DNA from 4 places in the Sporosarcina sp. 6E9 genome. Region 1 is predicted to be linked to each of the others. Evidence: predicted binding sites of a transcription regulator. Region 1 holds the regulator's gene; each other region holds the start of a gene.
What was found. Region 1 encodes Rex, which represses fermentation and respiration genes when NADH is low (regulators of the CRP and FNR family bind a similar motif). Its sites were predicted from a motif close to TTGTGAAATATTTCACAA; they were not measured.
Positions count from the first base shown of each region.

Region 1 (3,178 bases):
TTACTATAAAACAAAAAGATTAATCACACCGATGATTTCACATTTATTAATGAACGGCCTCGTCGTCACGATTCAGCTAAATTACGAGAAACTTGAGCAACTACAAAATATGCATCAGTCATTCATTTCATTCCTATTAGGATGAAAAAAGTCTTCCACCGATAATTCGGATGGAAGACTTTTTATTGTTCAGGATTTTGATTTTGAAGTTCTTCGATTTGTCGCTGTTGTTCTGCTTTTAAATACTTTCGATAACCAAAGCGGGAAACAATAATACTTAGCTCATAAAGTATAAACAAAGGAACGGTCACAAACAAATGCGAGAACAAATCAGGCGGTGTAATAAACGCAGCGATGATAAATAAAACAAGGAAAGCATATTTTCGTACTTTTACAAGAATATTCGGTTGTATAATACCAAGCCTTGTTAAAAATAACGTTAATATTGGCAACTGAAATATTAAACCAAAAGGAATCGTAATTTGAAATAAAAAATTGAAATACTCATTTATACCAATTGTTTGAACAATCCCAAGATCATTCGACAATTTCATCATAAATTTTATAATGTACGGAAATAGTACAAAATAAGAAAATGATATACCGCCTAGAAATAATATAAAGCCAAAAGGGATATAACTTAAAGTCACTTTACGTTCTGTCTCATGGAGACCCGGACTTACAAAAGACCACAGTTGATAAAGTAAAACCGGCGATATAATAATAACGGCTATCAGAACAATCATTTTCAAATAAATGATAAACGGATCAGTTACATTAAACGCGTTCAATGAAATACTTTTTGCTTCTTCACTATATTGAAGATAATTGATAAGCGGTTTGGCTAGTAAGAAACCACCCGCTGTTCCAACAATAAAGAAAACGACGACAACCATCAGCCGTTTTCTCAATTCATCTATATGTTCAATTATCGATAATTCTTTTTCATTCCCCATCGGACATTCACCTTACTTACTTGTCATCAACTTTATTGTCGATTTTGTTTTTGTCGTCATTTTCATCATCGACAAGACCTTTTGTAGCGTTTTTAAATTCACGCAATGAAGAACCGAACGCTTTCCCAATTTCGGGTAATTTCTTCGGCCCAAATATAAGCAATGCAACGACTGCAATTAGGATAAGACTTGGAATACCTGCACCCATGATGACACCTCCTCATTAGCGAGGGATTGATCAATAGACATTCAATCCTTCTGGCTGTATATAGTTTACACGAAAACCACCCTCATTGCCATAATGGAGCGGTTACAATTGTGAATCTTTCACGTCACTTTTCATGAAATAAATTAGCGTCTGTAATTCTACAGATAAATCGATTGTATGGACGCGTACGGCTTCCGGGGCTGCAAGACGTACTGGAGTGAAGTTTAAAATCCCTTTAATTCCATAGCGAACGAGTTCGTCCGTGACATCTTGTGCAACACTTGACGGCAATGTCAGAATAACAAGTTCGATTCCCTGCTCTTTCAGCTTCTCTTCAGCAACTCGCGGATGATAAATAGGAATACCGCTTATCATCTTCCCCTCAACCGAAGCATTCGTATCAAAAGCCATTACGATTCGCGTATTATGGTTTTTATGAAAATTATATTTTAAGAATGCACTGCCCAAACTTCCGACTCCGAATAGTGCAACATCAGTTTCTTCGTCTTGATCGAGAATCGTTCGAAAAAAACCGACTAAATAGTCGACGTCATAACCATATCCTTTTCGACCGAGCGCACCGAAATAAGAGAAATCTCTCCGTATTGTTGCAGCATCGATTTTCATTGCTTCGCTTAATTCGCTAGATGAGACTCGCTTTTTGTTAGCGTTTGCAAAATTTTGAAGAAATCTATAATAAAGAGGCAATCGTTTAGACGTTGCCTGTGGAATCTTAGGCATTTCCTCTGCCATTTTTATCCCTCCCACACGTACTTAAAGCCTATTCTATCGTATCTTAATTGTTGTTTAATGTAAAGCTGACCATTGCGCACACCGCCTTGTTCTATTAGACTAGAGTAGAATGAGGTGTATTATAATGATTGTTTTACAAGTCAATGCATTAACTAAATCATTTTCAGGAACGACCATATTAGATAACGTTCAATTAGAAGTGCATCAACGCGACCGTGTTGCACTTGTCGGACGAAACGGCGCGGGAAAATCGACCTTATTAAAAATTATTGCGGGTGAAATGACTGCGGATTCAGGTGATTTAATCATCCCGAAAAACATCCAAATCGGATATCTTGAACAACATTCAGGTATCGATTCTTCATTAACGGTTTGGGATGAAATGATGACCGTTTTCGAACCACTAAGAGCTATGGAAAGACGGATCCGTTCCCTTGAAGAACAAATGGCAGATCCGGAAATCTTTTCAAATAGCATTGAATTCGAACGGGTTTCGACTGAATACGATGAATTACAAACTGAATTCAGTAATTCCAAAGGTTATCAATATGAAGCAGACACGCGGTCGGTGCTTCACGGCATGAGGTTTTATCCAGAGGATTATACAAAACAGGTAAACCTTTTATCCGGTGGCCAAAAGACGAGACTTGCACTTGCTAAAATGCTCCTAAGCAGTCCAGATTTGTTGATTTTGGATGAACCGACAAACCATCTCGATATTGAAACGCTTAGTTGGTTAGAAAAATACCTGGTTAATTACGAAGGGGCATTGTTAATTGTCTCTCATGACCGTTATTTCCTTGATGAAATTGTTACGATTGTTTATGAAGTTTCGAGAAATAAAGTAGCAAAATATCTTGGAAACTATAGTGCCTATCTTACCGAAAAAGCGAAAAACTATGAACGTGATGTAAAGATGTATGAAAGAGAAGTAAGTGAACGTGCAAATCTTGAAGATTTTATCCAACGAAATATTGCACGTGCTTCGACTTCGAAAATGGCACAAAGCCGCCGTAAAATGTTGGAACGAACGAATTGGATGGACTCCCCAGACGGTGATGAAAAATCAGCCAACTTTACTTTTTCCGTCGAGCGTCCAAGCGGGAACGATGTCCTTGCTGTGGATAATTTAGCGATCGGTTATGATAAGGGGCCAATTTCGGAAGATCTTAACCTCCGTGTGTATAAAGGCGATCGAATTGCGTTAATCGGCCCGAATGGCGTCGGCAAATCGACTTTACTGAAGACAATCGTTAAAAAA
Region 1 is NZ_JAGEMN010000007.1:56,623-59,800, forward strand. It holds gene J4G36_RS17335 (CPBP family intramembrane glutamic endopeptidase) at 1-145, shown strand, start outside; gene tatC (twin-arginine translocase subunit TatC) at 183-956, opposite strand; gene J4G36_RS17345 (twin-arginine translocase TatA/TatE family subunit) at 973-1,164, opposite strand; gene J4G36_RS17350 (redox-sensing transcriptional repressor Rex) at 1,267-1,917, opposite strand; gene J4G36_RS17355 (ABC-F family ATP-binding cassette domain-containing protein) at 2,042-3,178, shown strand, end outside.

Region 2 (3,178 bases), on a different contig from region 1:
GATATAAAAGAATGGTGATGCTGCCATTGGTGGATAAAATGTATACAGAACAGTTGCTTCATTCATCAAAACTGGAATTACCGCAACGACAAAACCAACAATTTTCATCCAAAAACCAATCCAGGCCATCTTTCTAACTTGCGGTAATAATCCGCCTAGTGTATGTGACATGCCTGCGTAAAAATAACCTATTGTAAAGAACGCTGTTAGGACTAGAACTAATAAGATGCCATGTGCTGTTAATACTTGATAATAGGTAAACCAGGAAGGTAATTGTAATAACCCTGCACGTTCTAACCCTTGAAATAACCCTAAAAATCCACCTATTAGTAATGCGATAAACGCAACGGCCATATAAGATTTCGATAGTTTTGCATCTTCTGGAACGACGCCTAAAATCTGATGCGCTTTTTCTTTCATCGTTTTATTTTTATTTGTCTTTTTTAAATTTGTTTTGTTAATGACTGTTTCCATTTTACATCCCTCCTTTTATTTAACGAAGATTGTCGTACTCATCATTTGGTGACCAATACCGCAGTACTCGTTACACAGAACTAAATATTCACCAGGTTCTTTAAATGTTTGCGTGATCTTTTGAATATGACCAGGCATAACCATCGCATTTAAGTTCGTGCCAGCAACCTGGAATCCATGAACTACGTCTTTTGAAGTCATTGTAAATGTTACCTCCGCCCCAACAGGCACCTCAATATTGCTTGGTGTGAACCCAAAAGTTTGCAAGGTCATCACGACTTCATATTCGTTGTCTCCCGTTTGGAAAACCCCTGGATTATCGAAAGGCGCTGTTTCATCGACTTTTTGTGGATCAATTGTTTCCTTATGACTAGGGGGCCCCATTCCCATTGCAAATGTTTGATAACCGACAACTAACATAAATATGATTAAGATTCCAAAACTTAAAGCAAGCCAAATTTCTTCATAACGATGCATCTTCATGGTTTCTCCTCCTTATACTCTTATCATGTATAAAACGAATAGAAGTAAATATGCGGCAATAATTACTGCAGCCACGACCCCCACTGAAAACATGGTTCCTTTTAGTGAGTATTTCTCGTTTTCTTCTACCTCTTTCTTAACCTCAGTTTTTTCGGTTACCATCCGAAAGCACCTCCTATATTCTTCTTGCTTTCAGCTTAATTGATAATCATTCTCAACGATGTGATATTAATCACACTCACCAATCGTAATTTGGTAAACGCTTTAATAATTTCGAAAGAATTTTAAATTTTGCAGGAGTCTTGTAAATATAAACATCGCCACAGTAATGTTTATAGACAAACCAATCAACTCTTACTTAACAAATAAGCGGAAATTGATGCAGAATTTGAAATGTGACAAATTGATGAATGATAGCGTTTCAATCACTGCTTGATAAAAAAAGTGCTGTTCAAATGAGAATTCTCATTCGAACAGCACTTTTCGTTTTAGTATATTTCTTCTTTTAACTTATCAGGGTAAATATAAAAATGACCATCAAGCAATTTCACTTTTTCTTCTTTTCGGAGTTGTGAAATCATCCGGTTTACGGATTCTCTCGTTGTTCCAATCATATTGGCAAGATCTGAATTTGTGAATTTGGTGTTTATCTTTATCCACCCATTCTTCTCATTCGCCATATGGGTTTCACCCAGGCGAATTAATAGAAGCAGAATTCTTTCCTTGGTGCTTCGTAAAGCCATCTCTTCTAATCGTTGTTGCGTATCAACAATTAGATCGCCTAGAATCCGAAATAACTTAATGGATAGCTGTGGATTTCCGATTAATACATTTTCAAAATCCTTAAGCGATATTAAATAAAGTGAAGTATCTTCAATCGCTTGTGCATTAGCCGGATAATTTTCTTTTCGAAAAAAACCTACGTTTGGAAACATATCGCCTTGCTGTTTCACGCAAATAATTTGTTCTTTTCCCGACAGGTCATTTCTAAATACCTTCACCTTACCCGATGCAACAATGTAAATATGCGTAATTGGTGTTTCATGTAAAAAAATAATATTCTTATCTGAAAATGTTCTTTTCGTCATAACCTCTAGAAAAGGCTTAATTTCCTCGTCTGTTAAATCCCTAAATAGCTTTACATTTCTAATAACGCTTTCTAGCTTTTCCAATAGAAACTCCTCCTATTAGATTCTCACTGTTACCTATACTCATTTTAACATAGATTACAGTTCCAAGTGGGATATCTTGAAGTTAAGATTACTTAATAAGATGAAATTGCCGTGGATACATCATATAAATCTAGGTCAATATCAAGTTTTTCACCAAGTGCAAGTTTTGATAGTTGAGCGCCTAAATAAGGTCCAATCGTAAGTCCCGATGCCCCAAGACCATTTGCAAGAACGAGTCCGTTTATATTAGGCACTTCCCCGATAATTGGTAAAAAGTTAGGTGTAAATGGCCGGAAACCTACACGCGCTTCAATAAATTCTCCTTCTGCTAACCCTGGTGCAATCGATATTGCCTTGTCAAAAATTTCATGCAAGCCGCCTGCCGTTACTTTATGATTGTATTCCATATCATCTTCATGAGTCGCGCCAATTACAATTCGTCCATTATCAAATGCAAGTATATATTGATTGGATGGCGGCATGACGACAGGCCAATTTTCTGTGCTATTGTTGTCTAGTTGAAGATGCGCAATTTGTGCTTTTTGTCCTTTCACTTGCAAATTTATTCCTAGCGGCGCTAATAACTCGCCTGCCCATGCACCCGCTGTAACCAGCACTTTATCTGCATGATATTCTTCATTACCAACACGCACACCCGTTACTTCATTATTTGAATGCAATAGTTCGGCTGAACCATTAATAAAATTAGCACCAAGTCTTTTCGCTGCATTTATCAGCGCATTTACTAATTCACGGCCATTTACTCTTGCCGCACCGCTAATCTGGATAGATTCAAATTCATTTGATAATGGAGGAAATAATGCAGATGTTTCTAGTGATGTAAGTTTTCGAATATCCCCGATCTCATTGGCATGCTTCTTTCTATCAATGACTCGTTCCTCCATTTTATTCAGTTTTGCTCGATCTGTATGTAAACTCACAGCCCCGACTTTGCGATATCCTGTTTTAGTTTCGCCTTCATTTTCCAGTTGCTGTATAAGTTTTTCATAATACGCGGCTCCACCCTTTGCAAGTTCATACCAGGCCTT
Region 2 is NZ_JAGEMN010000001.1:1,267,686-1,270,863, forward strand. It holds gene J4G36_RS06595 (cbb3-type cytochrome c oxidase subunit I) at 1-474, opposite strand, end outside; gene J4G36_RS06600 (cytochrome c oxidase subunit II) at 490-957, opposite strand; gene J4G36_RS06605 (cytochrome c oxidase subunit 2A) at 970-1,119, opposite strand; gene J4G36_RS06610 (Crp/Fnr family transcriptional regulator) at 1,446-2,129, opposite strand; gene J4G36_RS06615 (NAD(P)/FAD-dependent oxidoreductase) at 2,222-3,178, opposite strand, start outside.
Region 2: J4G36_RS06605 (cytochrome c oxidase subunit 2A) is a predicted target of Rex. The motif match lies at 1,178-1,195, and genes of this name have one in related genera.

Region 3 (3,178 bases), on a different contig from region 1:
AAAGCTTGGCCCCACATACGCCATAGTTTTCCTCGTATGTATGGATACTTCACTCTAAGCGGACTGTATTCGTACCATGAAAAGGATGCGCCACGAGGACAGCCACGCGGTTCGAATTCCGGCATATCGGGTCCGCATGAAGGGTAGTCGATTTGCTGATTCTCCCATGTAATAATCCCGTTTTTCACGAAAACCTTCCAGCTACAAGACCCTGTACAGTTAACGCCGTGTGTTGTTCGTACTACTTTGTCATGAGACCAACGTTGACGGTACATGTTTTCCCAGTCACGACTTTTTTCTTCCAGGACAGACCAGTTTCCAGAGAACCGTTCAATCGGCTTAAAATACTTCAATCCGAAACTTTTCTTTTTCTGTTTTTGCATCGAACTAACAACTCCTTTTTGAATGACTACTCTATGACAGGAACATTCAGCCCATTCATCTACTCTTCATTATAAATAGGTAATCGTGCATCTTCCTATTAGGGTTTGTCCTATTTCTTATAGGGAATACCCTCAACCTGAAAGAATATACAGTTTATATAGAAATAAATTAAAATTGCCTATCCACTCGTACAGTAGATAGGCAATTTTAATTCATTTATAATTCAGCTCGAACTCGTTCAAATAAGATATTATTTTCAAGATGTACATGGTCGAACGTCTCTTTTTCTAATTTCTCCAAGCGTGCATAAACGAGACGATATGTGCCGCAAGCACCTTCTGGCGGCGTGAAGTCATTCGTGATTTCCCTCAGTTCGCGCAACAACTTTCCGGCATTTTCATGTTCTTCTTCGAGTTCGAAAACATGCGGTTTCAACTTTTCTTTCAATCTGTCTGTCGGTTTGTCTAGAAATTCTATCATAAGCGGAAATACAATTCGGTCTTCATCTTCCGTATGATCCAGCAGTTCAATTCGCAACTCTTTAAATAAATCCTGCAACCTTCGCAGATGTGGGTGATTTTCTCCGTGTACACGGGAAACTCTTGTTATATAGGGTGCTAATGAAGGCAATTCTTGACGTAAGTTTTGATGATAGTTTTCTTGGATGTAGGCGATCAATGTTTTGTTTCCAAAACTAGACGGATGCGTGTTACCACGATTATCCTGTGTCTTTTTCACAGTAGTAATCTCTTCAAAGACGACATCGGGTTGAATTCCTTTTTCCAAAGCTGCTTCTAGTAACGACACTTTTCCACCACAACAATAGTCAATCCGGTGTTTCCTGAAAACATCTGCAGACCATGGAACCGCAGTAACAATATCAGCTACATTCATTTCCATTGAAATTGTTCCCATCATTAATTCCTCCTCTATTGTATGCATATCATTTCGTTAAATTTATAGGCGGGCTCTACCCCATTAGGGAATCTACCCAATAAACGTAAAACATGGTCTACCGAGAAGTACCCTTTAGGATTAACCCGTTGTCTATATAATAGAAGAGATTATTATGACTGGATATGATATAAATCACAATTTCGAGGATTTAATGAATAAAAAAACTACGCACCAGCGTGGCGATGCGTAGTTATATCCTTATGTTTAAATTATTGCAATACCTGCGATTGAAGTCCGCGCAATTGAGTTCGAAGTCCTCTCCCTCTCCCGTTCCAGCGGTGTGAAAACAATCAAAACCTATAAATCATCAAACCCATTCAAATCACTCGTTTTGACATATTGCCTAGAGGCTTGTTCGAAGAAATCTGTTTTCGTATCATCGAAACTATCCACGTAGGCTTTAATCCATCTCATAGGATTGTTGGTGAACTCTGGATAGATTTCATCGAGTCCGAGCATCCGCAGCATTTTATTGGCCCGGTATTTAATGTAGCCTTCCATTTCTTCAAGATCGATGCCGTCAATATCTGCCAACACATACTGGCTCCACGCGACTTCTTGTTCGACGGAGTGGCGGAATTGATCGTAAATCCATTCTGTGAACTCATCTGTATTGTATTCTGGATTTTCTGCTAAGGCTGCGCGGAATATGTCGCTAATTGCTTTTCCGTGCTGTAACTCATCGCGGTTAATATACGACACCATTGTCGATGTTCCGACCATCTTCTGGTTGCGCGCCAAATTGTAGAAGAACGCGAAACCGCTGTAAAAAAATAGCCCTTCCAGTAAAGTCGTATAGACCATTGCTTTTAACGCAGAATCAATCGTCGGTCTTTCTGCAAATTCATTGTACACGTTGACAATGCGTTCATTCCTGCGCATTAAAACCTCATCGGTTCGACCCATTTCGAATGAAGCGATTTGCTTATCTAACGTCGTTACAGATGAAAGCACATAGGCATAACTATGATTATGTTCGCTTTCCTGATCCGCAATTGTCGCCATTAATGATTTGACGGAGGGATCGGTTGTAAAATGAGAAATCTTTAACGCAATATCCGTTTGCGGACCGTCCAGCGTTGCTAATAAACCAATGATTTTCAAGAATGCGTCTTGTTCAGGTTGGGTCAGCGTTGAAAATTGCTTGACGTCTTGTGTCATATCAACTTCATTTGCTGTCCAAAACAAGGAACGTATTTGTTGCCTTAGTTTATAAAAGTGCGGGTGTGCAAGATCATTCCAATTTAGAATTCCGCTGGCTTTTCCGCCGAAAATAGCGGTTGATTTGTTTGGGTTTGCTGGATTTAATACTTTTACTCTGTTTAGTGTGACCATTGTTTGATAACCCCTTCCGTCCAATTAATTACATCGATTTCTTGTGTTCCTCTTGGACTTTGTTCGATTTTCAGCGGTGCATATTTCGACTCGTAAAATCGCGCTAACTTTACTGCAGCACTGCAAAATAATGCATCTCCGCCGAATTGCGTGTCGCCAGTTCCAAAAACGTAAACATTCGAAGGTTTATAGCCTACTTCCGCCACGAAATCTTTCACTTCATCAGGCGTTGCGCCTTTGTCCCATGTAAACGATCCAATAATGAGTGCATCAAACGCACGTACGTCGGGAAGTAGCCCCGTACCGATTCTGTATTTTGTTACGTCGATATCCGATTTCAAGACAACCTCTTCAATAAGCTCCGCAACTTCCTCTGTGTTTCCGCTCCAAGTTGCATAAGCGATTAAGAATGACACCATTCACACTCCGCAATATCCGTGGCGCTTGAACGCGTGTAATAAGTTGTTTTCATGCCTGACTTCCATGCTTGAATATGCAAGTC
Region 3 is NZ_JAGEMN010000002.1:88,664-91,841, forward strand. It holds gene J4G36_RS12030 (nitrate reductase subunit alpha) at 1-383, opposite strand, end outside; gene ric (iron-sulfur cluster repair di-iron protein) at 601-1,299, opposite strand; gene J4G36_RS12040 (ribonucleotide-diphosphate reductase subunit beta) at 1,639-2,676, opposite strand; gene J4G36_RS12045 (flavodoxin) at 2,664-3,092, opposite strand; gene J4G36_RS12050 (ribonucleoside-diphosphate reductase subunit alpha) at 3,080-3,178, opposite strand, start outside.
Region 3: ric (iron-sulfur cluster repair di-iron protein) is a predicted target of Rex. The motif match lies at 1,462-1,479, and genes of this name have one in related genera.

Region 4 (3,178 bases), on a different contig from region 1:
ATAGCCAATAGTAATGCAAGAAAAGAAAATATCGATAAATGGCGCTTTGATAATTCACGCCTTTCCCCTTCTGTAAACCATCCGATGAATCTATTTTTATAGTTCACGACACAAACCTCTTCCTTAAAAGATTCAGGTCTTTCTTATTCAATCAAGCCCGCATCCTTAAAAAACTTCTCTGCACCAGGATGTAGGGGCACCTGCCCAACATCCATCATATTGACAGCTGTTAAGTTTTTAAACTCCTCGTGTACAGTCGCGAGATAGTCAAAGTTTTCATAAATCGATTTCGTTACTTGATAAACTTCATCTTCAGAAACATCCTTGTGAACGATTAAAATCGCCGGCGTAAACAATGTATCGATATCGTCTTGTAGAAAATCATAGCTCCCCGCTTTAATTTTCCCGATTTCCATGCCAAGGTTGTCCGATACCGCTTGCATCAATTCTTTATTAAATGAAAGCATTTTTAAATCAATCGTTGTTGAAGCTTCAATTAACCCGCTGGAAGGGACAGATACCGCATCTCCAGTCGCATCAATTCGCTTATCAGCCATCAGTTCAAACGTTTTTGAATCACTAAGATGGTCAACAGATCCACCCCACGAAATAATATCATCATAAGTAACGTTATATTCTTGTAAGATATTTCTCGTAATAATTTCACCAGCTGAACCGATTTGATCCACAGCCAACCGAACAGGCATTTTACGCTGAACGATGTCGTCAAATGTATCATACGGCGTATCAGCCCTCGCAATAAATTGATAGTAATTTCCAGGGATGACGACACTGATAGCACGAATATCTTCATATGGCTGGTCATAGGGTTCCGCACCTGAATAGGCCGCATACGCCGTCATCGCATACGATAGTCCATATGAAACCGCATTTGTCCCTACAGTTGGCGGATTTTCTACAATACCACCAGGCTCAACCGTAACAACCGCACCCTTATTTTCTCTGCGAATGGACTCAGCGATGCCCTCTGTAAAGACAGACCATGCACCGCCCGTACGTCCTCCGATAATCGTTGTTTGGAATCTATCAGCAGTCGCTTCCTTTTCTGTTTTCTCATGACTGCATGCGACAATAAATAGAACACTGAATAGGATTGTCAATAAAATGACGTTTCGTTTCATCATGAACTTCCTCTTTCAATGAGATTATTTTTTAGTGCCTTCCTTAACCTGTAAACTAATATCGAGTGCTTTGACCGAATGCGTTAAAAAGCCCAATGATATGTAATTGACACCCGTTCCATGATAAGTCGCCAAGTTTTCCAGTGTAATTCCACCCGAGGCCTCCGTCACAATGGATTCTGGTACATCATGTCCAAACGCCTTCACTTCCTTAGGTGTCCGATTATCAAACATAATCACGTCCGCACCTGCTTCGACTGCTTCCAGTACTTCTTGTCTCGTTTCCGTTTCCACTTCAATTTTTACCATATGTCCAATCTTTTCCCGGACGCGCTGCACTGCTTTCGTAATGGAGCCCGCAAAAGCAATATGGTTATCTTTAATCATGACGCCATCATACAATCCTTGCCGATGATTTTTCCCGCCACCACAGACAACAGCATATTTATCAAACATACGCAGTCCTGGAATCGTCTTTCTTGTATCACAAATTTGTATGGCAGGGTCGTTTAGCATTTCCACACATTTATTGGTCACGGTCGCAATGCCGCTCATCCGCTGCATAAGATTTAATATTACCCTTTCACCCGTTAGTAAATGCGCAATCGGGCCCGTCACTGCCGCAATTTTATCCCCCGCAGATACTCGATCACCGTCCTTAAAGAACTCGGTCACTTGAATAGAAGGGTCTAGTAAATGATAAGCCTCTTTAATGACGCCGAGACCTGCGATAATTCCATCTTCTTTGACAATAAATACGCCATTTCCAATTTCCGACAACGGAAAAATCGTCTGGCTCGTAATATCCTGATCGCCAATATCCTCCAATAAAAAGGATTGTAATTGTGCGCGTAACTTTAATAGATTCATCCCCTGCTCCCTCTCCCTAACATTTTCTTTGTGCAAAGTTTCACATGTATTTCGATAGTATCCCGAATAAAAATCTCGTTAAAATACGAGGTGTCTTGACACCTATATTTACACAAGTCCACTAAAATAGCAAGTAAACTTTTGATATTCATTATCTGGGAATAGCTGCCAAGAAAAGGTACCAGAGAAAGGTACCTGTGCAAGGAGCAATTATGACAATTCAAGCCTTTGGATAATAATTTAAAGGGATACCGACAATGTGTTATATAGTCGATACCCCCCTATGTGATTATGCAATTGTAGTGAATAGATTGAATATTGTCTTGCACAGGTACCTAAAAACGGTAGCTAAACACGGTACCGTTAATCAATTACTTTGCGAATTCGGCACCCTCATCAATTTGTTTACCATCTACTGTTAAAGTCGCATTATAGATCGCACCTTGGTATTCGTTGCCTGCGCTTTCATCCAGCTTCAAGCCAAACATGATGTCGATGTATTGACCTTCGTCCAGCTTCCAAAAAGAGTCTTCATCTGTTCCTTCACCAATCATAATTTCACCAGTGTCGACACTCATTAAACTAACGTTTTCATTAGTCAACATGCCACCGAATACTTCTACGTCACCTGATAAGTTGACGGATTGCGGGCGTTCATTCGTTGTTCCGTTAAATAGATTCGCCAATTCAATTTCCGCTTGTTCCATAGTATCTTGGCCAGGTTGTACTGTGTATTTCATGGCCATATAGCCTACTTCATACCCGTCGAGTGATGCTTTATCCACAGAATGGTTATACGTCGCTTTCAAATACGCATCTAAATCACCTGTATTCGAAATGGTCATCCAGTTACCGTATTCCAATTGGGATGGGGTGAATTTACCCCCTTCGAAAATGCTCATCTCGATATCCTCACCGTTATTTAACTCGAGTGCCCCATTTTGCATTTCCCCTAAAGCTGTCGTTTGAGATGTAAACCAGGAATAAGTTCCGCCCCCTGAAAATGCAACTAATAATCCAACTACTGCTATAGATAATAAAGTCATTTTTGCCTTTTTCATCACAATCATCCTCCCCATTTTGTTATTCTTTTGTCGACTGCTTCTTCAAATCACCATTTAACCGATATCTTTTTATCAGGGAATATAGCTCAAGCAGCAGATAAC
Region 4 is NZ_JAGEMN010000001.1:243,632-246,809, reverse strand. It holds gene J4G36_RS01420 (TRAP transporter permease) at 1-107, opposite strand, end outside; gene J4G36_RS01415 (TAXI family TRAP transporter solute-binding subunit) at 144-1,145, opposite strand; gene nadC (carboxylating nicotinate-nucleotide diphosphorylase) at 1,167-2,012, opposite strand; gene J4G36_RS01405 (hypothetical protein) at 2,384-3,073, opposite strand; gene J4G36_RS01400 (signal peptidase I) at 3,096-3,178, opposite strand, start outside.
Region 4: nadC (carboxylating nicotinate-nucleotide diphosphorylase) is a predicted target of Rex. The motif match lies at 2,041-2,058, and genes of this name have one in related genera.